Regions from separate parts of the Bradyrhizobium daqingense genome, predicted to be linked through region 3. Evidence: riboswitches for the same ligand, from Rfam matches in the RefSeq annotation. Region 3 holds a riboswitch; each other region holds the start of a gene.
The links. A riboswitch is a leader RNA that binds a small molecule or an ion and turns the genes downstream of it on or off. The one in region 3 is predicted to bind cobalamin.

Region 1 (7,525 bases), 1.4 Mb from region 3:
AGAAGATCGAGACCGTCACGCTGAACGAAGCGACACCCGACATGGCGGATATGCGCACGTTGGTGATCATCGGAAATTCACAGACGCGCCGCGTCGGCCGCTGGGTCTATGCGCCGAGGCAGGTCCGATGACCAAGCCACTGCATGATCTCGGCCACGCTCTCGACCCGCGACCGCTCGGGCAGTTGCGGCCGCGAGATCATGATCACGGGCAGGCCGAGCATGCGGGCCGCCTCGATCTTGGCGCGCGCGCCGTCACCGCCGGAATTGCGGGCGACGAGCCAGGCGATGCCGCGCGTGCGCATCATCTCCAACTCGCCGTCGAGGGTGAAGGGGCCGCGCGACACGATGACATCGGCCGCGAAGGGCAGTGGCGCTTCGGGCGGGTCGACGAAGCGCAGTGTGTAGATGTGCTGTGGCTTGCTCGCGAACGGCGCGATGTGCTGGCGACCAATGGCGAGGAATACGTTTGCCGACGTCTCGGGCAGTGCGGCGACGGCGGCCTTGACGTCGGCGACTTCGATCCAGTCGTGGCCAGGCGCTTTGGTCCAGAGCGCACGCTCAAGCGCAACCAACGGCGTACCAGTTTCCGCACAGGCCGCGACAGCATTGCGGCTCATCTCAGCCGCGAAGGGATGCGTCGCGTCGATCACATGCGTGATGGCTTCGCGGCGAATATAGTCGGCAAGCCCGCTCGCGCCGCCGAAGCCGCCGATGCGGGTCGGCAGCGGCTGGTCGGCCGGCGCGCGTGTGCGTCCGCCATAGGAATAGACGGCCTCGATGCCCGCGCGCGCGATCTCCGCGGCGAGCAGGCTCGCATCGGCAGTTCCGCCCAGAACGAGGGCGCGAATCATGTCTGATCCCTGGCTGACCATCATCGGTATCGGCGAAGATGGCCTTGCCGGGCTCTCCGAGGCAAGCCGAAAGGCGCTTGCAAGGGCGGAAACGGTGTTCGGCGGCGAGCGTCATCTTGCGCTCGCGGATGTCGGCAGCCGCGGCCGTCCATGGCCGGTGCCTTTCGATGCCGATGTCGTGCTGAGCTGCCGCGGCCGGCCCACGGCTGTGCTCGCCTCCGGCGATCCGTTCTGGCATGGCGCCGGCGCAAGCCTTGCCGAGAAGCTCGGTCGCGACGAGTGGATCGCGCATCCCGCACCGTCGACCTTCTCGCTCGCGGCCGCGCGGCTGGGCTGGCGCCTGGAATCCGTGATTTGTCTCGGCCTGCACGCCGCCCCATTTGAGCGTCTCGTTCCGCATCTCGCGCGTGGCGCGCGGATCATTTGCCTCGTGCGTGATGGCAAGGCCGCCGGCGATCTCGCGAGGTGGCTGACGGAGCGGGGCTGGGGTGCTTCTGCATTCTGGACTCTCGCCGCGCTCGGCGGTCCCCGCGAAAATGTCCGGGAGTATTGCGCGAAGGACTTTGCTGATGATCTCGCTGGAAACCTGCTCGCAATAGCGGTGGAGGCGAGGGGGACGCAGGGCACTCCCCGCAGCTCGGGCCTTTCGGACGATCTCTTCGTCCATGACGGTCAGATCACCAAGCGGCCGGTGCGTGCGCTCGCGCTTTCGGCGCTGGCGCCGCGATCCAGCGAACGGTTGTGGGACATCGGCGCCGGCTCGGGTTCGATCTCGGTCGAGTGGGCGCTGTGCGGCGGGATGGCGATCGCAATCGAGGTGCGCGAACATCGCGCCGCCAACATTCGCAGCAATGCGGCTGCTTTTGGCTTGGCGCATCGCATAGCAATCGTCGCGGGGAGCGCGCCCGAAGCTCTCGCCGCGCTGGATCCGCCGGATGCCGTCTTCATCGGCGGTGGTCTCGATAGCGCGATGTTCGAAGCGATCTGGTCCCGACTGCCTCCGGGCGCTCGGCTGGTTGCACATTCGGTCACGCTGGAGACCGAAGCGCTGCTCGGCGAGCTGCATCAGCGCCACGGCGGCGAGCTGATGCGAGTCGACATTGCACATGCCGCTCCACTCGGGCGCTATCGCTCCTGGGAGGCGGTGCGGCCTGTCGTGCAGTGGAGCGCGATCCGATGAAGGTCGCCGGATTCGGATTCAGGCAGGATGTGACGCTGGCGGCGTTGCGCGATGCACTGCTGGCGGCTGGCGGACCCGAAGGCCTTGCTGCGGTCGCCACCATCAGCGACAAGGCCGACGCGCAGGCGTTGAAGCAGCTCGCGCACGAATGCGGCCTGCCGATCAGGGCCATTCCGGCAGAAACGCTGGCTGGCATCGACACGCCGACGCAGTCCATGCGCATCGCGGAAAAGTTCGGCACCGGATCGGTCGCCGAAGCCGCGGCGCTGGCAGCCGCCGGCCCTCGCGCGCGCCTGATTGCGACGCGAACAATCTCGCAGGATCGCACCGCGACCGCCGCGATCGCCGAAGGAGAGGGCGCATGACGGTGCATTTCATCGGCGCCGGTCCGGGCGCGGCCGATCTCCTGACATTGCGCGGCCGCGATCTGATTGCGGCCTCGCCGGTCTGTCTTTATGCCGGCTCGCTCGTGCCGGAGGGCGTGCTGGCGCATTGCCCGCCAGGTGCGCGCATCGTCAACACCGCGCCGCTGTCGCTCGACGAGATCGTTGCGGAGATCGCCGCGGCGCATGCGGAGGGCAAGGATGTGGCTCGCCTGCATTCCGGCGATCTCTCGGTCTGGTCGGCGATGGGCGAGCAGCTCCGTCGTCTGCGCGCGCTCGGCATTCCCTATACGGTTACGCCGGGCGTGCCGTCCTTCTCCGCCGCTGCCGCGGCGCTGGAAGCCGAACTCACGTTGCCGGGCCTTGCCCAGACTGTCGTGCTGACGCGCACGCCGGGCCGCGCCAGCGCAATGCCGGAAGGCGAGAAGCTCGCCGCCTTCGCTGCCACCGGCGCGGTGCTCGCGGTCCATCTCTCCATCCATCTGCTCGACAAGGTGATCGCCGAGCTGACGCCGCATTACGGCGCGGACTGCCCGGTCGCAATCGTCTGGCGCGCGAGCTGGCCGGATCAGCGGATCGTTCGTGCGACGCTCGGCACGCTCGATGCGGCCGTGGGCACCGAGATGGAGCGCACTGCGTTGATCCTTGTCGGCAAGACGCTGGGCACCGCGGATTTTGACGAGAGCCGCCTCTATGCCGCCGACTACGACCGCCGCTATCGGCCGGTCGGGGCCGAGCCGCGCTTTCCGGAGGTGCCGTGATGGCAACCGGCCTCGTCATCTCCGCCCCCGCATCAGGCGTCGGCAAGACCACGCTGACGCTTGCGCTCGCTCGCGCTTGGCGCAATCGCGGCCTGAACGTGCAGTGCTTCAAGAGCGGCCCCGACTATATCGATCCTGCGTTTCATGCCGCCGCCACGGCACGCGTCTCCGTCAATGTCGACAGCTGGGCGATGGATCGCGGCACCATCGCGCATCTCGTCAGCCGTGGTGCTGACGCCGATGTCGTGCTCGCCGAGGGCTCGATGGGCCTGTTCGACGGTGTCGCCGCACGCGGCGTCTCCGGCACGGGAGCCACCGCAGACATTGCTGAGATGCTGGGCTGGCCCGTTGTATTGGTGATTGATCCTTCCGGTCAGGCGCAGACTGCGGCGGCGATCGCTGCCGGCCTTCGCGACTACCGCAAGGGCGTGCGCCTTGCCGGCGTCGTGCTCAACCGCGTCGCCAGTCCGCGTCACGAGGATCTCGTGCGGCGGGCGCTGAACGATTCAGGCATCGCCGTGTTCGGCGCACTGCCGCGCCATGCCGAGATCAGCCTGCCGAAGCGGCATCTCGGCCTCGTGCAGGCCGAGGAGCAGGCCGAAATCGGCAAGCTGATCGACGAGGCCGCACGCTTCGTCGCCGAGCATGTCGATCTCGATGCGGTGCTGCGAGCCGCAGCGGGTTGGTCACCGCAACCTGCTGCGAACGGCCTGAACGTGACGCCGCCGGGTCAGCGCATTGCGCTCGCCCGCGATGCGGCATTCTCCTTCGTCTATCCGCACATGCTGGAAGCCTGGCGCGCGGCCGGCGCCGAGATCGTGCCGTTCTCGCCGCTAGCCGATGAAGCGCCCGACGCGAGCGCCGACGTCTGCTGGCTGCCCGGCGGCTATCCCGAGCTTCATGCCGGCAGGATCGCAGCCAATGCACGCTTTCGCAGCAGCCTGCGCTCCTTCGCCGAGACGCGGCCGGTGCATGGCGAATGCGGAGGCTATATGGTGCTGGGGGCTGCATTGACCGATGCCGACGGTATCAGCCATGAGATGGCGGGGCTCCTCGGTCTGGAGACCAGCTTTGCCAAGCGCCGCATGCATCTGGGCTATCGTCTTGCCGAACTGGCTGCGCCGATGCCGGGACATCAGGCCGGCGCGCGTTTGCGCGGGCATGAGTTCCACTATTCGACCATCCTGGCACAGCCCGACACGCCACTGGCAGTCGTCCACGATGCAACGGGCGCTGTCATCGCCGAGACCGGCTCGCGGCGAGGCCACGCCACCGGCACGTTCTTCCATCTGATCTCGGAGGACCGGTGAGCGGGTTTGTCTCCTTCGTCTCCGCCGGCCCCGGCGATCCCGAACTGCTCACGGTGAAGGGCGCGGCGCGGCTGCGCGAGGCCGATGTCGTGCTCTATGACGATCTCGCCTCCGGCGCGATCCTCGATCTCGCCCGGCCGGGCGCCAATCTCGTCGCGGTGGGGAAGCGGGCCGGACGGCCCTCGACCAAGCAGCACCACGTCAACCGCCTTTTGGTCGACTATGCCGTAACAGGCGCGCGCGTGGTGCGGCTGAAGTCCGGCGATGCCGGCATTTTCGGCCGGCTCGAGGAGGAGCTGGAGACGTTGCGCGAGGCCGGCATCGGCTACGAGATCATTCCCGGCGTCACATCCGCTTGCGTCGCTGCCGCGCAAGCCGGCATCCCCCTCACCCGGCGCCACACCTCGCGGCGGGTCCAGTTCTTGACTGGAGCGGACGTCACCGGCGAGCTGCCGCCGAACCTGAATTGGGCGGCATTGGCGGATCCGGAGGCGACCACCGTGGTCTATATGGGCCGGCGCACCTTTCCGGCGCTTGCCGCAAGATTGATCGAACACGGCCTCGCTGCGGATACGCCGGCGCTGTTCGCGGAATCGCTTGGCCGTTCCGACGAGCGGCTGGTGCGCACCACCATTGCCGAGCTGGCCGAGCAGCTTGCGCGCGGCGGCGCCGCTTCCACGGCTGCCGTCATCCTGTTCGGGGCGCTCGCGGGGGATGATCGGTCATGATGGCAACCCTTCAGGCCTTGACGCAGGCTCTGCGAAAGGGGCACAGAGGAGGGGCATGGTGCTCGACGCGGCGCAAAGCGCCGGAGCATAATCGGGAATGGGGATGGGCGGACCCAGTTGCGGCGTCCAAAACCCCAGCCGCCCCCGCGACTGTAAGCGGTGAGGGGCTCCGATCAGCCCCTGGGCCGCAAGGCACGGGAAGGCCGGAGAACCCCAGTGAACCGCGAGCCGGGAGACCGGCCGTGCATGTTTTGAGGCCAAGGCCGTCGGGTGTGACGGCAGGAAGGATCTGAGCCATGCATATCGAACCAGGATTGGTGACGGGCGCCAAGCTCGTGCTGAGTTACGCAACCGGCATCGCCGCAGGCGGCGTCGCCTTGAAGCTTGCGGTCGAAACCGTGCGCGAGCAGGGCATTGGCTCGTTCGCCGCGCGCACGCTGGCCACCACGGCCCTCGTGTTCGTCTTCTTCGAGATCCTGCCGCACTTCCCGGTCGGGGTATCGGAAGTGCACTTCATCCTCGGCTCGACCTTGTTTCTTCTGTTCGGCGCGGCGCCTGCCGCCTTCGGTCTCGCCTTCGGACTGCTGCTTCAGGGCCTGCTGTTCGAGCCGGTGGACCTGCCGCAATACGGCATGAACGTCACCACGCTGCTGGTGCCGCTGTTCGCGATCCAGGCCATCGCCTCGCGCATCATTCCGCGCAACACCGCCTATGTCGATTTGAAATACGGTCAGGCGCTGGCGCTTTCGACCACCTATCAAGCGGGTGTTGTCGCCTGGGTGGCGTTCTGGGCGCTCTACGGCTCAGGCTTCGCCATGACCAACCTCGCCAGCATCGCGACCTTCGCGGCCTCCTATGCGCTGGTCATCGTGATCGAGCCGCTGGCCGATCTTGCTGTGCTGGCCCTGGCGAAGTCCGTGCGTGGCGTCACTGCGCCCGGCCTCGTCACGCCGCGCCTGCACAACGCGGCGTAAGAGATCAGCGGAGGGTGGCCGGTGCGGCCGCCCTTTGCGCTCGTCATGCTCGCGCTCTCCCTGATAGGCATCGGTTGCGGCGATCCCGCGCAGCTCACGCGCGCCGCAATCGCTGCCATCAACGCGGCCGATCTCGTCCTGATCCCGCGCAAGGGGACGGCGAAATCCGATCTTGCGGATCTGCGGCGGACGATCTGCGCGGACGTGCTCACCAGCGCGCGCACGCGGATTGCCGAGTTCGATCTTCCCGTGCGCGACGCAAGCGAGGTGGATTATCGCAAAGGCGTGGACGATTGGCACGATGCGGTCGCCGCGACCTGGTCGCAGACGATCGCGGATCATCTCGAAGGCGATGGCAAGGTCGCGTTGCTGATCTGGGGCGATCCTTCTCTCTATGATTCCTCGCTGCGGATTGCGCGCCGGCTCGACCCATTGCCCGATATCGAGGTCGTGCCCGGCATCACCTCGATCCAGGCATTGTGCGCGGCGCATGCGCTGCCGCTCAACGACATCGGCGAGCCGTTCCTGGTGACGACCGGGCGCCGCCTACGCGAAGGCGGTTGGCCGCAAGGCGTCGATACCGTGGTGGTGATGCTCGATGGCGGCACGGCGTTTCAGTCGCTCGATCCGGCCGGTCTTCACATCTGGTGGGGCGCCTATCTCGGCATGCAGGATCAGATCATCTTGTCCGGCGCGCTGGCCGACGCCGGTCCGCGTATCGTCGCGATGCGGCAGGAAGCGCGCGAGCGGCATGGCTGGATCATGGACAGCTACGTTCTCAAGCGCCTGACGTAAGCGAGGCAGCATGCTCCCCGAATGGGTCTACCGGCAGTGCCCCGAAATCTCCGCGGCTCCTCGCGAGGCGGCAGTCGTGCGGCAGGCGCAACTGACGAAGCCGACCGGCGCGCTCGGACGGCTGGAGCAGCTCGCCATCGAGCTTGCGGGCCTGCAGGCAACGGAGCAACCGCGCGCCGCGTGCGTGCCGATCATCGTCTTCGCCGGCGATCACGGCATCGTCGCGCAGGGCGTCTCGGCCTATCCGCAGGAAGTGACCATCGCGATGATGGCGAATTTCGCCTCCGGGGGCGCCGCGATTTCGGTGCTGGCGCGCGAGCTCGGCTCCAGCCTGGAGGTAGTCGACGCCGGCACGCTGGCGCAAGGGGAGATGGCGGGCATCGTCACGGACAAGCCGCGCGCCGGGACGCGCGACTTCAGTGCCGAAGCTGCGCTCGAACCGGCGGAGCTGGCATTCGCGTTCGAGGCAGGCCAGCGCGCCGTTGCGCGCGCAGCCGCCAATCAGCCTGATCTCCTGATCTTCGGCGAGATGGGCATCGGC
Region 2 (7,525 bases), 3.9 Mb from region 3:
GTTCCGATCAGGGAGTGAGTTGGAACAAGTCCTACGAAGCCATCAACGCTTGTGGCCAAAAACCTCTTTTACGAGAGTTACTCACGCAACTACGTCAGCCTGCTGTCTTTCCCACTATGGCAAGGATCGCGGCGGATACAACTGACCTGGGCGTCAAGTACGACGAGGGCACGACAGCAACGTTTTCGCTCGATAGAGCTAACGCCGTTGTGCGAGCGATCGACACGCCTGACGATCAATCAATGCACGAAAGCTCTCGCGCGATCCCAAGTTGCGTTGTTCAGTAGGTCGACGGCGGCAGCGTCGTGGTATCCAGTCCCGTTGCCTTGATCCGACAATCGCGAATCGCGGCGATGATGCGCCGAGACAAGAACATCAAGGAGCGCGGACAACATGCGATAATTGGAAAGCCGCTGTACTACGCATATGAGTCTCGCAGACGAAAGCTCTCTCTGCCGGTGACCGCGGACACGACGTTGGCAATGGAGGTTTCGCACTTAGCATGTGTTTTGACCAAGAAACTTACGAGAACCGCTCAATACGAGACGAGGTGATGATTCCTTGCCTAGTCTGGACCTCGACGCGCGACACTTGGCTGGCTGTTTGCTCGTGCCGGAGCCCGGTTCAGGCAGCCATCGCCCGATGTTCGCCATGCCCTGACTTCTTCGCACTTGCAATATCAAAGGCGTCCTCATGTCATTCCCTTCGCGGACGGTTGCAGGCTGCCGAACCGTGTCGACCTTGAGAACGTCGGAGCTTCCTTGGGAAGGGCGGGGCGGGTTCCAGATAGGGCGTGGAAGCGCAGAAGCCCGCCAGGAATATGTAGATCCAAGCATTGCCTACCAAGGAGCCTTCGTCCGAAGTGGCCGTCAAAGTCAGCCGTCTGAGACAGGCGGAGATCTCGGAAGGGAAACCAAATGCACCCGGCGAGTCCCCGTCGGTGCATCCATTCCGCTCACCGTCAGATGTGTCGATGCCATGCTCCTCCTTGGAAGGCCAATGCCAAAACAGAGCCCCGAAACGACTTCATGACAGAAGAATCAGATATCAGATCTGCGAACGCAAACATTCGTGCAAGCACTGTCTGGACAATTGTGCTCGGCTTTGCCGCGGATCCGTTGATGCGTTGGAGCTGGCCTGACCCAAGGCAATACCTTAGAAGCATGCCTCAGTTCATTGACGCCTGTGGGGGCCGAGCATTTGCACATGGCACAGCCTACGTCGCGGGAGAGATTCGTGGCGCGGCCCTGTGGCTGCCTCCCAACGTGCAGCAAGATGAGGAGGCATTGGATGCAATCATGGCGCTATCCCTGCGCCCGGAGATTACCGAGGATATGGCACACTTGCGGCGGAGAATGGCCGAACATCGTCCCCACGAGCCACATTGGTATCTGCCACTCATTGCCGTCGATCCGAACTGGGTCGGAAAAGGGCTTGGCACGTTGCTGATGAACTACGCCCTTCAACGATGCGATGAGGACGGCATTGTTGCCTACCTCGAAAGTTCGAACCCTGAAAACATTCCCTTTTACCAACGTCACGGCTTCAAGGTCGTTGGTGAGATACAACACGGTTCTTCGCCGCCGCTCACGCCAATGTTGCGAACGGCTTCATTCCGACCCAGCAAGGCCGCGCCGCCGGATCGGCTCGTCACCCAGACTCAAGCATAGCTCCGCCTCATCCCGTTAGGATTGATTGCCAATAACCTGACATGACCGCGTTCGGTCAGGACGGCTTATGTTCGCGGCCAGACAACTGAGCACGTGAGGCGGCTCGCCGGGCCTGCGAAAAGCATACCAATCGTCTCTTCGGCAAAGTTGGCACGTCTGATGTGAGAGCTGGCGGGGTCAAATCCACTAAGCTGGGATATTGCCACGGGCGGCTGCATCGATTTGCGGTCGGGCTCCAGACAATTTTTGATCTAGGGTCCAGACTCAATTGAGCCAATATGCGACGAGAGCGGCGAGATGAACAGCGGCCAAAAAATTACGGGCGAGCTTGTCATATCGCGTGGCGATGCGCCGGAAGTCCTTGAGCCTGCAAAAGCAGCGTTCGATGACATTTCGTCCTTTGTAGGCGCGTTTGTTGAAGCGATGGATGACGACACGGTTAGATTTATTGGGGATTACGGGCTTGGCGCCACGACGAATGATTTCGCCGCGAAGCTTGTCGCCATCATACCCTTTGTCGGCGAGGAGCACGCTCATGGGTGGCGCGAGCGCCAGGACATCGGGAGCCGCAGCGATATCGGCATCCTGGCCTGGAGTCAGATGCAGGACGACCGGCCGGCAGAGCGGATCGCTCAGCGCATGGATTTTTGTCGTGCGGCCTCCGCGCGAGCGGCCGATTGCTTGATTGTGCTCCCCCCTTTTCCGCCGGAGGCACACCGGTGAGCTTTAATCGAGGTCGAGTCGAGCGACAGTACGACGCCGTCTTCGCCAGGCTTGGCCAGCGCTTCGAAGATTGCGCACCATCGTCCTCGCTTGGCCCAGCGATTGAAGCGATTGTAGATCGTCGTGTAAGGGCCGTATTCACGTGGACAATCACGCCATCGTGCACCCGATTGCAGCATGTGAATGATGCCGCTGACGATGCGTCGGTCGTCGTCCCGATCCGGCCCCGTCAGTCCCCTCGGCAGATGCGGTTCGATACGCGCCCATTGCCTGTCGTTCAGCCAAAACAAACCAGCGCGCATTCTCTCGCCCCCGAATCAACACGTAGGCAAGAGAATCACGTGGCGCTATTTAGGTACAGACCCTAAGGCCACAGAAAGCGATGAATGGCGAGACGCGTATGGCTACCGAAACCCGATCCGGCCCAACTCAATTCGCGGACCGCGAACCGATCGATGCCAACATTCAGGATGTCCAGGGTTGCTGTTCCCCTGTTGGAGAATTTGCGACGCCACTTCCAAAGGTTTGAGCACATCTTGGCCGATCGCAGGCGCTGGGTCGTCGAGCGCACCTTTGCGTGGCTCGGCAGATGTGGGCATCTCTGCAAAGACTTCGAAGGTTCCGCCGCTACCGAGCTCGCCTGGCCGCTCGTCGCCCATCTGAGGCTCCTAACTCGCCGATTGGCCAGGCCTTGAGACATCTATGTTTTTTGAGTGAGGCTCTCAGGACAGGCGCTCGGCGAATTTCGAACCTCGACCTCGGGGCTGCTCCAACTGGTTAACTTGACTGTGCCGTCTTGACGAGTCTGGGCAAAGGCTTCTATATGTGGTGTCGTAGTGGTTTTAAATTCGCATATATGGTGGCACGGTGTTAGGGGGGAACCCATTGTGTCGGCAGCGGCTATTCCGAGGCATTAGCGCGACAGCGCTGGGAAGGCCGACAGCCGCAGCGACCCGCGAGCCAGGAAACCTACCGCGACAGAACCCATGTCCTCGGGCGGGGTGCCCGGTGGGTCGCTTGCAGCCGGGGACATTTGCCCGGTCCCCTCGCAAGTCGTCCGCACGGTCCCAGCCCCCAAATATCACGGGGTTGCCGATGTCGGCGTCTTACGATTTCGATCAGTATGGTCATCTCATTGAGCTGCCGAGTGTGCGGCAGCCCTCAGCGCAGGCAAAGCCTACCACACCTGAACTGTGTCTTGTGCAGCCCCCAGCATTGCCGGCTCCCCTGCCGAGGCCCCCCGCGCGATCGCCAACTCCGTCTGACCTTTCGCTCGATCGGTCGCGCGACGACCTGCTGACCTCGTTTGGTAGGCTGACGCTGACCGACCGCTATCTGCTCGCCGGCGAAGGCCTCCAGGACATGTTCGCCCGAGTGTCTTGCGCCTTCGCGGACAATGTTGCGCATGCCCAACGTCTATATGATGCGATGTCTCGGCTGTGGTTCATGCCGGCCACACCGGTGCTCTCCAACGGCGGCACGACGCGCGGCCTTCCGATCTCGTGCTTCCTTAACTCAGTGTCGGACTCGCTCGAAGGCATCGTCGGCACCTGGAACGAGAACGTCTGGCTTGCTTCCAATGGCGGCGGCATCGGCACCTACTGGGGTAATGTTCGCTCAATCGGCGAGAAGGCGAGGGGCGGCGTCACCTCGGGCATCATCCCGTTCATCCACGTCACGGACGGCCTCACGCTGGCGATCAGCCAGGGCTCGTTGCGGCGCGGCTCGGCGGCGGTCTATCTCGATATCCACCATCCCGAGATCGAGGAGTTCCTCGAGATCCGCAAGGCGTCTGGTGACTTCAACCGCAAGAGCCTCAACCTACATCACGGCATCAACGTCACCGACGAGTTCATGTGTGCCGTGGGCGCCGGCACCGCATTCGCTCTGCGCAGCCCGAAGACTAACGAGGTCGTCCGCGAGATCGACGCCCGCCAGCTGTGGCAACGCATCCTTGAGAACCGGCTGCAGACCGGCGAGCCTTATCTCTTGTTCATCGACACCGTGAACCGTGCGCTCCCCAAGCACCAGCGCGAGCTCGGCCTCGAGGTCTCGACCTCCAACCTGTGCAGCGAGATTACCCTGTCGACCGGCATCGATCATCGCGGCGAGGAGCGCACCGCGGTTTGCTGCCTGTCGTCGCTCAACCTCGAGACCTGGGACCAGTGGAATGAGGAGCCCGGCTTCATAGAGGACGTCATGCGCTTCCTAGACAACGTGCTCACGCACTTCATCACGGTGGCGCCGGACGGAATGAAGCGTGCCCGCTACGCCGCCCTGCGCGAGCGCTCCGTTGGCCTCGGCGTCATGGGCTTCCACTCGTTTCTCCAGGCCAAGGGCATTCCAATGGAGGGTACCTTGGCCAAGTCATTCAATCTGAACATGTTCCGAAAACTCCGTCGCGAAGCCGACGCCGCATCCGTGGCGCTCGCTCGCGAGCGTGGCCCGTGCCCGGATGCCCTGGAACGCGGCGTGATGGCGCGCTTCAGCCACAAGATCGCAATCGCGCCGACCGCCTCGATCAGCATCATCTGCGGGGGCACCAGCGCCTGCACTGAGCCGATCCCGGCCAACATCTACACCCACAAGACGCTATCCGGCGCCATCTCGGTGCGCAATCCGCACCTCGCTAAGGTGCTGGCCGCGAAAGGCGCCGACACCTCGGCGACCTGGGAGTCGATCATCGCGCACGACGGATCGGTCGCCCATCTCGACGTCCTGTCGGAGCACGAGAAAGCGATCTTTCGCACCGCCTTCGAGATCGACCAGCGCTGGATCGTCGAGCTTGCCGCCGACCGCGCCGCGTTGATTTGCCAGAGCCAGTCGATCAACCTCTATCTGCCGGCCGACGTCGATAAGTGGGACCTCCACATGCTGCACTGGACGGCGTGGAAGCGTGGGGTGAAGAGCCTCTACTACTGTCGATCAAAGTCGATCTCGCGCGCGGCGTTCGCCGGCAAGATTGCCGGGGATGCAACGCCGACGCAGCAGCCGGCGCGGCAGCGCACCGACTATGAGGAGTGCCTCGCATGTCAGTGATCGATCTATCGCGCGCCGATCCGCGCACGTTGATCGGCAAGGGACGCGTCGGCCTCCTTGACTCGACCGGCAGCTACGACGTCGATCGCTATGCCTGGGCTTACGAGTTCTGGAAGCGCCAGCAGCAGACCCACTGGATGGGCGAGGAGGTGCCGCTCGGCGCCGACCTCAACGACTGGGCTTCGGGCCGCGTCACCGACAGCGAGCGCGCGCTGCTCACCCAGATCTTCCGTTTCTTCACTCAGTCGGACATCGAGGTCGGCGACAACTATTTCAAGCGGTACATTCCGATCTTCCAGCCACTCACCGTCCAGATGATGATGGCCGCTTTCACTAACATGGAGACGGTTCATATCGACGCCTATGCCCTGCTACTCAAGACGCTCGGTATGCCTAAGACCGAGTTCGAGGCATTCCGCGGCTATGCGCAGATGCGCGCCAAGGCGGACTACATGCACGAGTTCGGCGTCGACAGCGTGGCGGATGTCGCCCGTACCCTGGCGATGTTCGGCGCCTTCACCGAAGGCATGGCCTTGTTCGCCAGCTTCGCCATGCTGCTCAACTTCCCACGCCACAACAAAATGAACGGCATGGGACAGATCGTAAGCTGGTCAGTGCGCGACGAGAGTCTCCACTGCGAGGGCATCATCAAGCTATTTCACGAATGGCACCGCGAAACCGGCGCGGTGACGCGCCCCGTCCGCGACGACATTGTCGACGTAGCCAAGACCATGGTGAAGCTGGAGGAGAACTTCGTCGAGCTCGCCTTCGGCCTTGGCAAGATCGAGGGGATGCTGCCTGAGCATATCCACGCCTACGTCCGCTACGTCGCCGACTGGCGACTGGCCCAACTCCGGATTGCCCCGGTCTTCGGCTTCTTCGAGGCGAAGGAGGGCGGGTTCACCCAGCTCAAGGCGCATCCGCTGCCGTGGCTCGTCGAGATTCTCAATGGCGTCGAGCACGCCAATTTCTTCGAGCAGCGCGCCACGGAGTACTCCAAGGCGGCGAGCCGCGGCAGCTGGGACGGAGAAGACGGGGTGTGGGCGACTTTCGGCCGTATCTAGCCCATTTTATTCATGCTAGCGGCATTGACAGCGGCAGGCGCCGATAGTCGTCGCCGTCACCCGCCAGCATGACAAAGGCATAGAACCGGACCTCCTCATCGTGGCGTCTTGATTGCAGCGCGACAAAGCCGGACACACAGATGGTTTGTTGGGTTAAGCCGGTACATGCGCTCCATTGCTGATGGCGGCTAGGGTTTACAGTATTTCCGCAGGTCGGTGAGGTGGGTCTCGTCAACCACCTTCATGAAGTCAATCAGCGCAACACGGCTACGCCCTTGAGCAGACGAATGTTCTCGATGATCGCCACGGCCGCCCCCCTCTTAGGGCTAGAGGGGATTACTATCACGCAATCGGAAGTTGTAAAGAGGGGCAACCCTGTCAAAGGGGGTCATCTTCATTGCAGCCCGGTCGGATCAGGCAAACCGATTTGTTCTTCATCCCCCTTCGCGTTTGATTTCGTCGCCGACCCACTGGCGGTCTTCCTCGGCCGTGGCTTCGCGGAGGTGATCTACTACGAGCAGACGCTGGCAATGCGGCTCGGATGACAGCCGCGTTTCTGTCCTAACACAAGAGTTCCGCTTCAGCGCTGCCGATCCACCTCTCGAGATTTTGCATCCGCTCTCCGAGGCGCTCCCAATTGATCCGCGCCAGCGGGGGTTCGGCAGGCTGATCGGGCGCAGAGATCGGCAGCGACGATGACGCAAGCCATCACGTCGTCGACGTTATGTCCCACCCTCGCACGAGCGCCGCTTCGACCGCTCGTCGGCCTTTCGTCCGAGGTGGCCAGTGCGGCCTCGACCTGGTCGACCAAGTCGTAGCACGAAGGTGCGCCCGGCTCGCACCTCGGCTCGCATTTCAGTGCGCTGCCTGTGCGATGAGCGTGCTGCGGCCGACCGGAACGATTGTAATCGATGACCTGTGTCTCCCTAAGCGAGGGCCGGGTTAACTACGACGGTCGACAAAACTATTTTTTGCCTCATCATTCTCCGACGGCCGGAAAGCCGACGGTGATGCAGGTGGAGGCACGGG
Region 3 (7,525 bases):
AGGGCTCGTCGACCGTCTTCTTCGATTTGCGCTTGGCCTCGGCATGCTTGCCGTGCCGCGCTTTGCCGGCGGCAGCGTGACGCGGCTTGCCGGCTTTCGCCTCATGCGTCTTCTTCGGTGCAGATGATTTGTGACTGCTCTTCGCCACGAGCTCGGTGGGAAGAAAGGCCATCGCGGCCACGGTCACGACACACGCGAGCGAGCGTAGGCACTGGTTCATTCCATGGTCCCCCTGCGAAACCACTACAAACCAAGGTCCGCGACGACATGCGGCTTGAGAATCGAAAGACGACAACCAAACGATGTCATGACATCGTTTCGCATTCCTCACGCTCCCGCAACAATGCGGCAAAATACGGATAGGAACTCGGGAACTTCCGAAATCGCGCAAAAGGCAGCGCCTTTAACCTTTGTTAACGATTAGGGCTCCCGCGACGGTTGCGCCTCGTCCAGGACGTCGGCCAGATTGCGCGTGCTCCCGCCGTCGATTCCGGTGTATTGAGTTCCATCTTTCCATTCTCCAGCCTTTGCCCTGCACCTATGCCGATTTTCAACCAGTCGATCCGGCGCAAGATCGTCGGCATCGCCCTCGGATTGATCGTCCTGATGCTGGTCACCTCGATTCTGTCGATGGTGATGTCGAGCAAGGTCGGCATTCTCCTGGACGAGCTGACCAACCGCTACATCCCCGCCTATGGCCATCTGGCGCGCGCCAATATCCGCTCGCTGGAGCGGGCGCTGGCGCTGCGGCGCATGGTCATGACCAAGATGCAGTCGCCTTCCGACGAGGAGGCCTATGCGGCCCGCCTGCGTGAGTTCGAGCAATCGGATCGGAAGATCGAGGAGGAGGCCGAGGCTGCGCGCAAGCTCATCAACGCGATTATCGACGATCCCAGGACGTACTCCGACAATGCCGCGCTGGCGCGCATCGAGCTCCGTATCGAGACCGCCGTCACCGAGCTGCGCCGCGATCTGAACGAGGAACACGGCAAGCTGGTCAAGCAGGTCGACGCCAAACAGATGGAGCAGGCCCGCACCACGCTGGAGCACCTCGACGTGCTGCGAGACCATTTCAATCAGAAGATCGACGCGATCCGCGGCGACATGCTGACGCAGGTCTTCTTCAGCACGTCGCAGGTGATCAGCCAGCAGCATCAGGCGATCATCGTGTCGGGCATTGTGACCTTGCTCGCAGCGATCGTCGGATTTGCCTTTGCGCTCCTGGTGAGCAGTGGCATCACGCGCCCGGTCCGGTTGTTGCTCGCCGGGACCCGAGAGGTCGAGGCGGGCCGGTTCGACAAGCCGATCAGCGTCTCGACGCAGGACGAGATCGGCGAGCTTGCCGCGGCCTTCAACCGCATGATCGAGCAGCTGCGTCACAACGAACGCATCCGTGAGACCTTCGGTCGCTACATCGATCCCAAGGTCGTGCAGGGCCTGATCGACCGGCCGGAGGTCGCCATCGAAGGCCAGCGCCGGGTCATGACCATCATGTTCTGCGACATGAGCGGCTTCACCTCGATGAGCGAGGGCATGACCCCGCGCGGACTCGTCAAGGTGATGAACCACTACTTCACGGTGATGTCCGGTCCGATCCGCAGCAATCGCGGCGTCATCGACAAATATATCGGCGACGCCATCATGTCCTATTGGGGCCCGCCCTTCATTGAGGAGGACGAGCAGGCGGCGCTCGCCGGCCTTGCCGCCATCGAGATGGCCGATCAAGTGCCTGCGCTCCAGAAGCAGCTGCCGGATCTGCTCGGCATCCGCGCCATGCCGGCGCCGTGCGACCTGCGCATCGGCATCGCCACCGGCGAGGTCCTGACCGGCAGCATCGGCTCCGAGCTGATGATGAGCTTCACCGTGATGGGCGACGCCGTGAATCTCGCCTCGCGGCTGGAGGCCGCCAACAAGGCCTACGGCACGCGCATCCTGGTTGCGCAGGCGACCGCGGACGCAATCGGCGCGCAGCTCGAGCTGCGTGAGATCGATCGCATCGCGGTCGCCGGCCAGAGTGCACCGCAGGCGATCTTCGAGGTGATGGGCAGGGCCGGCGCGCTCACCGGTCCGCAAGCGAGCCTGCGCACGCACTATGCCGAAGGTCTTGCCGCCTATCGTGCGCAGCGCTTCGGCGACGCCCGCGCCGCCTTCAACGCGGCGCTCGAAGCGGTACCTGGTGACGGCCCTTCGCGTACGCTGCTCGGCCGCATCGCGCAGTTCGAGGCTAATTCGCCGGGCAATGGGTGGGACGGCGCCTGGCGGCTGGACCAGAAATAGCCGTCCTTATCGAGCTGGCGTCGCTGCGTCGGGAAAAAACGGTTCTAGTCGATAACGATGTTCGCCGTGACCTATTTCCCGGGCTTACGTTAAGTGTCCCTTGTGGCGTTTGATGGGGACACGCCGATGACAGATCTTCATGACAGGCTGGAACGGTTCGAGACGCTCACCGCCGAATGCGAGCTGATTGCCAAGCTCGCCACCGACAGCAACAAGCGCGAATTCTACCTGAAGCTCGGCGAACAGTACCGCCAGCTGGCGGTGGATATGCGACAGGTGATTGCAGCCAGAGCTGCGGCCTGACCGGTGGCAATCCCTTCTTAACGTTTGGCGCGCATCCTCGGGTGCATGCGGGCGTCGCTGACCGGCGATACCCGTAGTGGGAAGGCCGGGGTTCGTTGCGATGCAGCGTTCCTCGCGAGTGTCGTTGTCGTGCTGACAGGGCAATCCCATGCGCCTCGTTGCAGTGATCATGTTTGCGCTCATGACGGCGGCCTGCGATCAAGGGCAGGACATCACTGGCTCGACCTCGGTCTCATCCTGCCCGTTGCGAAACTACAGCTACAATCCGCGCGACATGAAGCAGTGCGTCAACGCCTGCAAAGCGTGCGATCGTGGCACCACGGTCACCTGCTCAACGTCCTGTACCCTCAAGGGGGCTCGCTGAGCGGACCGGCGGATCACGGGTTCGCAGCAGACATGGCGCTGCCGGTGCTCGGGCACCGGAACGATTCACATGGATTAATCATTGAAGGAGCGGGCAGGACGCGGAGTCCGATGGAATGGGTATGCTCGATCCCGGCCGGTTCCTGGTATCGTGCTCGCAATGCGATGCCTGGCCGATGGCCGCCAACGTGAAACGTTCAAGCTGGTCGGCATCCCCGCACGAGGTCCGTTTCGTGTGCCCGCGCTGCCGCCGCGAGGAGACAGCGATCGTCTCGGCCTCCGGCGAGTTGACACCGATCAAGCGCATCGACGTCCCACCTCGTGACGTCGCCATCGCCTGGGCCCAGGCCCAGCGCCCAAGGGGACGGACATAGGAACCCGGCCGATCGCATTGCACGCGGGCATTGCAACCGTCGATTGACCCCGGCGTGGGCGCCCCCTAGATTGGCCGCTGACGGTTCTCCTTTCGGAGATCAAAAGGGAATGTGGTGCGAGATGTCCCCTACGTCGGGATTTTTTCAACGCCACGGCTGCCCCCGCAACTGTAAGCGGTGAATCTCTCGTCCTGTGCCACTGGGAAACTCGGTCCTGGGAAGGCGACGCAGAGGTAACGACCCGCGAGCCAGGAGACCTGCCGTCAGCCGTGGTCACACGCGAAGATGTCGGTCGGGGAGTACAGACATTGGCTTCACCGGAGCAATAGATCGCTCCGCCATAGAGCCTCGTTCGCTGTGACGTGCCACTGACGTCATGCCGAGGTTTAAACTGTGCCTTTTGTTTTCTCTGCGGCCCGGCGCCCCTGCGCCGGCATCGTTGCAGCCGTTTCCCTTGCTTTGCTCGATCCCTCAATCGCCCGCGCGCAGCAGGCCGCCGTCGAGCGACTGCCGCCGGTCGAGGTGACGAGCCCCACCGATCAGAACCGAACGCGCGCCAGAGCGACCGGCAATGGCGATACCGGCAGGCGCCGGACGACGCCGAACGTCGCGTCGACGGGAACCGGCTCGTCCGGCTCGGGCGGCGAGGCGGCCGCCAACGATGGAGGTATCGTCGGCGCCGCCACGACCGTCATCACGGCCGCGGACATCGCTCATTCGCCGTCGCTGACGCTTGCCGAGATCATCGGGGGCCAAGTCGCGGGCGCCCAGCTCACAACGTTTTATGGCAGCCAGATTGGCGCCAAGACCAGCGTCGACCTGCGCGGCTTCGGCGCCTTCGCCAACGCCAACACGCTGGTGCTGATCAATGGGCGGCGGCTGAACGACATCGACATGACGCAGGTGGACCTATCCACCATCCCGCTCAACGCGATCGAGCGCATCGAGATCACCCGGGGCAATTCCGGCGCGGTGCTCTATGGCGACAATGCGGTCGGCGGCGTCATCAACATCGTCACCGGGAACGGTGCCGGCGGACCGCCGGTCGCCGCGCGCATCGAGGCCGGCTTCGGCTCGTTCAACGCCAGGCTCGGTAATGTCTCGACGTCCCTCAATTCGGGTCCGTGGTCGACCTCGTTTTACGGCAATACCGTCAAGACCGATGGCTATCGCGACAATAATCGTTATTCCCAGCAGAACGGCGTCGGCAATCTCAATTACACGACGCCAGGCCTGACCGCTTTCCTGACGGTTACCGGCGATAATCAGGAGCTGCGACTGCCGGGCGGCCGCACCGTCGATCCCTCCATCGGCCTCGACGAGGTCGCGACCAACCGAAGGGGGACCAGCACCCCCTTCAACTATGCCAACCAGCAGGGATTTGGCGCAACAACGGGCCTCACCAAGACCCTGGTGAATGGCGTCGATCTCATCGTCGATGGCGGCATGCGCAACAAGAAGCAACAGAGTGCGTTCTTCTCCAGTCCGACGCCGGTGCCTGCCTTCTTCACCTCGACCTATGTCGACGCCGAGCTGACGACCTGGTCGATCACGCCGCGGCTCAGCGTGAAGAGCTTGGCGTTCGGCATGCCGTCGCAGCTCCTGACCGGCGTCGACTATTACGATGCGAGCTTCCGGCAGAACCGCGGTGCCGGCCAGGGTCTTGCTCCCTGGCACAATTACGACCTCAGGCAGCAGACGGTCGCGGGCTATTTCCAGCACGCGCTGGGTGTGATGCCGACGACCGACATCTCCTACGGCGCGCGGGTGCAGAGCATCCATCTCGCGGCACGCGACAATTTTGATCCGATGGCTCCGTTCAACGCCGACATCGGCGCGCTACCGCTGCGGAGCGACGAGACCCAATATGCGTTGCATTTCGGTGCCGAGCATCGCCTCAACGACATGGTCTCGCTGTTCGGCCGCGCCGCGCGGGCGTTCCGCACGCCTGATGTCGACGAGCGCGTGTCGTCGGGACCCTCATTCGATCCCTTCTTCAATCCGCTCCCGCAGACGTTCCAGCTCAAGACCCAGACCTCGCAGGATGTCGAGGGCGGGCTGCGCATCAGGGGAGGCGGTCTTCAGATGCAGAGCAGCCTCTATCTGATGGATCTCACCAACGAGGTCCATTTCAATCCGATCCTGTTCTACAACACCAATCTCGATCCGACCCGCCGTTACGGCTCGGAGACCAGTGTCTCCTATCGCGTCAACGACGCCCTGCTGCTGCGCTCCGGAGTGGCCTATACGAGGGCGGTTTTCCGCGAGGGCGTCTGGGCTGGCAACGACGTGCCTCTGGTCTCGCGCTACACCGCGAGCGCGGGTCTCACCTGGCACATCTGGCAGAACTACGTGGTGCTCGATGCGACCGCGCGCTTCTGGAGCGAGCGCCGCATGGACAACGACCAGGCAGGAACCCAGAAGCCGATCCCAGCCAACGGCACGATCGACCTCAAGCTCAGCGGTCAATATGAGCGCTATTTCTGGTCGCTCAGCGTCAACAACGTGCTGAACGCGCTCTACTACGATTATGCGATCGCAAGCACGTTCACCGACGGCCGCTTCAGCGCCTATCCGCTGCCCGGCCGCACCTATCTGCTCAAGGCCGGCGCTACGTTCTGATCAAGGCTCTGCACCCGGGGCTGTCACAAGCTCTCAAACCGACTAGAATACGAAAAGAAGGAGATCAACCATGGCTCGCAGCATCCTGCCGTCTCACGCCGACCGTTTGCGGCTTCATCCTGTGCCGCCACGCCTTGCGCCGCTGTTCTGCCTGGCGCTGCTGACGGCGTCGTGCGCGCTCGCGAGCTTCGCGCTGGCTTGCGCGACGCCCTTTGCGGCCTTCGCGGTTCTCGCGGCCGCGATGCTGCCGCTGCGTCCCGCGCTGCTCGTCGTCACCGGCGCCTGGCTCGTGAACCAGACCATCGGCTTCGGCGCGCTGCATTATCCAGTGGACGGCAGCACCACGGCCTGGGGTCTTGCCATCGGTATGGCTGCGCTGCTGGCCACAGCAGTGTCGTCCGCCGTGCTGCGGACGCTGCCGCAGGGACGCACGCCGCTGGTGCTGACCGTGACGTTCGTCGCCGCCTATGCGGCCTATGAGCTCGTGCTGCTTGCCGCGACGCCGTTGCTGGGCGGCGAGGGCGCCTTCACGGCAGCCATTTTGACGCGCATCGGGCTGACCAGCGCCGCATGGCTCGCCGGCCTCGTCGCCGCGTGCGAGATCCTACGTCTTGTCGATCCGCTCCGGCGCAAGGAAGCGATGTCGGCCTGAGCGGTCCGCCGCGCCTGTGTCGACCTCTGTCAATCCGGATTCGGAAAAATATTCCGATTTACCGAAATTCGGAATTGGCGTATGTGATGCGCATCCCGGCTCACCCTTGAGGGGCGGTCATGTTGTCGTGTGATCGCAGAGCCGGGCTTGCGGTGGACGCAGCAGCGTCGTGTGCGAAAGCCAAGGGCAGGGCGGATTGCTCTCCGTGAACCCTTCGCATCGCGTGGACGAGCGGCGCTGTCAGGTTCGTCGCGTCATATTCCGGTGGCAAGGTGCACAACGCCGCCGGACCCTGTGGCGTCAACGAACCGTGCGTACGGCAAAACCGTGTGGTCCTGGCCGTCGTTGCTACGGTCAAGCTCTTGCGGAGGCGGCATCTGCGTCAACCGGCGCAGGGCTGGTGAATTTCGCAAGGGTGAGGGAGGCCAGAAGGAACTCGGCTCCCGGGAGAGCACGGCATAAGCCGTCCGACCATCGCGCAGGGAAGGCCGTGTGTTGGGCTTCACCTGTATGCTGCTGTGCGGTTCTTCCTGCGTGTGCTTTTGCGCAGCGGACCGCGGGTGCCGCCGGCACCCGGCCTTCCCTGCACCCTCTTGGCTTTAGAGGGTGGAGCGATCAAGCAAAGCTCGGGCGAAATGCGCCGCGAGGCTGCGAGGGCATGTCTGCAGCCACACACTCACTGTCATCGTCCGGCTTGACCGGACGATCCAGTACTCCGAGATAGCAGTGATTGATCGAGACGCCGCGGCGTACTGGATTCCCCGCTGGAGCCTGTCATCGGGCTCGCCGAAGGCGAGACCCGGTGGCGGGGAATGACAGCGGAGGTTAGAGAGAGAGCCAGCTATCGCCACATACTCCGTCATTGCGAGGAGCGAAGCGACGAAGCAATCCAGAATCCCTCCACGGAAAGACTCTGGATTGCTTCGTCGCAAGG

Region 1: it holds a riboswitch for cobalamin, as region 3 does, so the genes downstream of both, LPJ38_RS19185 (energy-coupling factor ABC transporter permease) here and LPJ38_RS25635 (TonB-dependent receptor) in region 3, are expected to answer to the same signal.
Region 2: it holds a riboswitch for cobalamin, as region 3 does, so the genes downstream of both, LPJ38_RS07180 (ribonucleoside-diphosphate reductase subunit alpha) here and LPJ38_RS25635 (TonB-dependent receptor) in region 3, are expected to answer to the same signal.

What each region holds. Positions count from the first base shown of each region.
Region 1 is NZ_CP088014.1:4,048,039-4,055,563, forward strand. Features, by position in the region: gene cobJ (precorrin-3B C(17)-methyltransferase) at 1-131, shown strand, start outside; gene LPJ38_RS19155 (cobalt-precorrin-6A reductase) at 107-853, opposite strand; gene cbiE (precorrin-6y C5,15-methyltransferase (decarboxylating) subunit CbiE) at 852-2,033, shown strand; gene LPJ38_RS19165 (cobalamin biosynthesis protein) at 2,030-2,398, shown strand; gene cobM (precorrin-4 C(11)-methyltransferase) at 2,395-3,177, shown strand; gene LPJ38_RS19175 (cobyrinic acid a,c-diamide synthase CobB) at 3,177-4,487, shown strand; gene cobA (uroporphyrinogen-III C-methyltransferase) at 4,484-5,215, shown strand; cobalamin riboswitch at 5,255-5,474, shown strand; gene LPJ38_RS19185 (energy-coupling factor ABC transporter permease) at 5,512-6,189, shown strand; gene cobF (precorrin-6A synthase (deacetylating)) at 6,235-6,984, shown strand; gene cobT (nicotinate-nucleotide--dimethylbenzimidazole phosphoribosyltransferase) at 6,995-7,525, shown strand, end outside.
Region 2 is NZ_CP088014.1:1,542,204-1,549,728, forward strand. Features, by position in the region: gene LPJ38_RS07165 (GNAT family N-acetyltransferase) at 1,029-1,670, shown strand; one part of gene LPJ38_RS07170 (IS5 family transposase) at 1,935-2,356, opposite strand; one part of gene LPJ38_RS07170 (IS5 family transposase) at 2,356-2,695, opposite strand; partial or broken gene LPJ38_RS07175 (transposase) at 2,942-3,088, shown strand; cobalamin riboswitch at 3,214-3,384, shown strand; gene LPJ38_RS07180 (ribonucleoside-diphosphate reductase subunit alpha) at 3,489-5,432, shown strand; gene LPJ38_RS07185 (ribonucleotide-diphosphate reductase subunit beta) at 5,423-6,496, shown strand; gene LPJ38_RS07190 (hypothetical protein) at 6,784-7,041, shown strand.
Region 3 is NZ_CP088014.1:5,412,237-5,419,761, reverse strand. Features, by position in the region: gene LPJ38_RS25660 (lytic transglycosylase domain-containing protein) at 1-220, opposite strand, end outside; gene LPJ38_RS25655 (adenylate/guanylate cyclase domain-containing protein) at 541-2,277, shown strand; gene LPJ38_RS25650 (hypothetical protein) at 2,404-2,580, shown strand; gene LPJ38_RS25645 (hypothetical protein) at 2,729-2,944, shown strand; gene LPJ38_RS25640 (hypothetical protein) at 3,060-3,317, shown strand; cobalamin riboswitch at 3,382-3,596, shown strand; gene LPJ38_RS25635 (TonB-dependent receptor) at 3,711-5,939, shown strand; gene LPJ38_RS25630 (hypothetical protein) at 6,010-6,591, shown strand.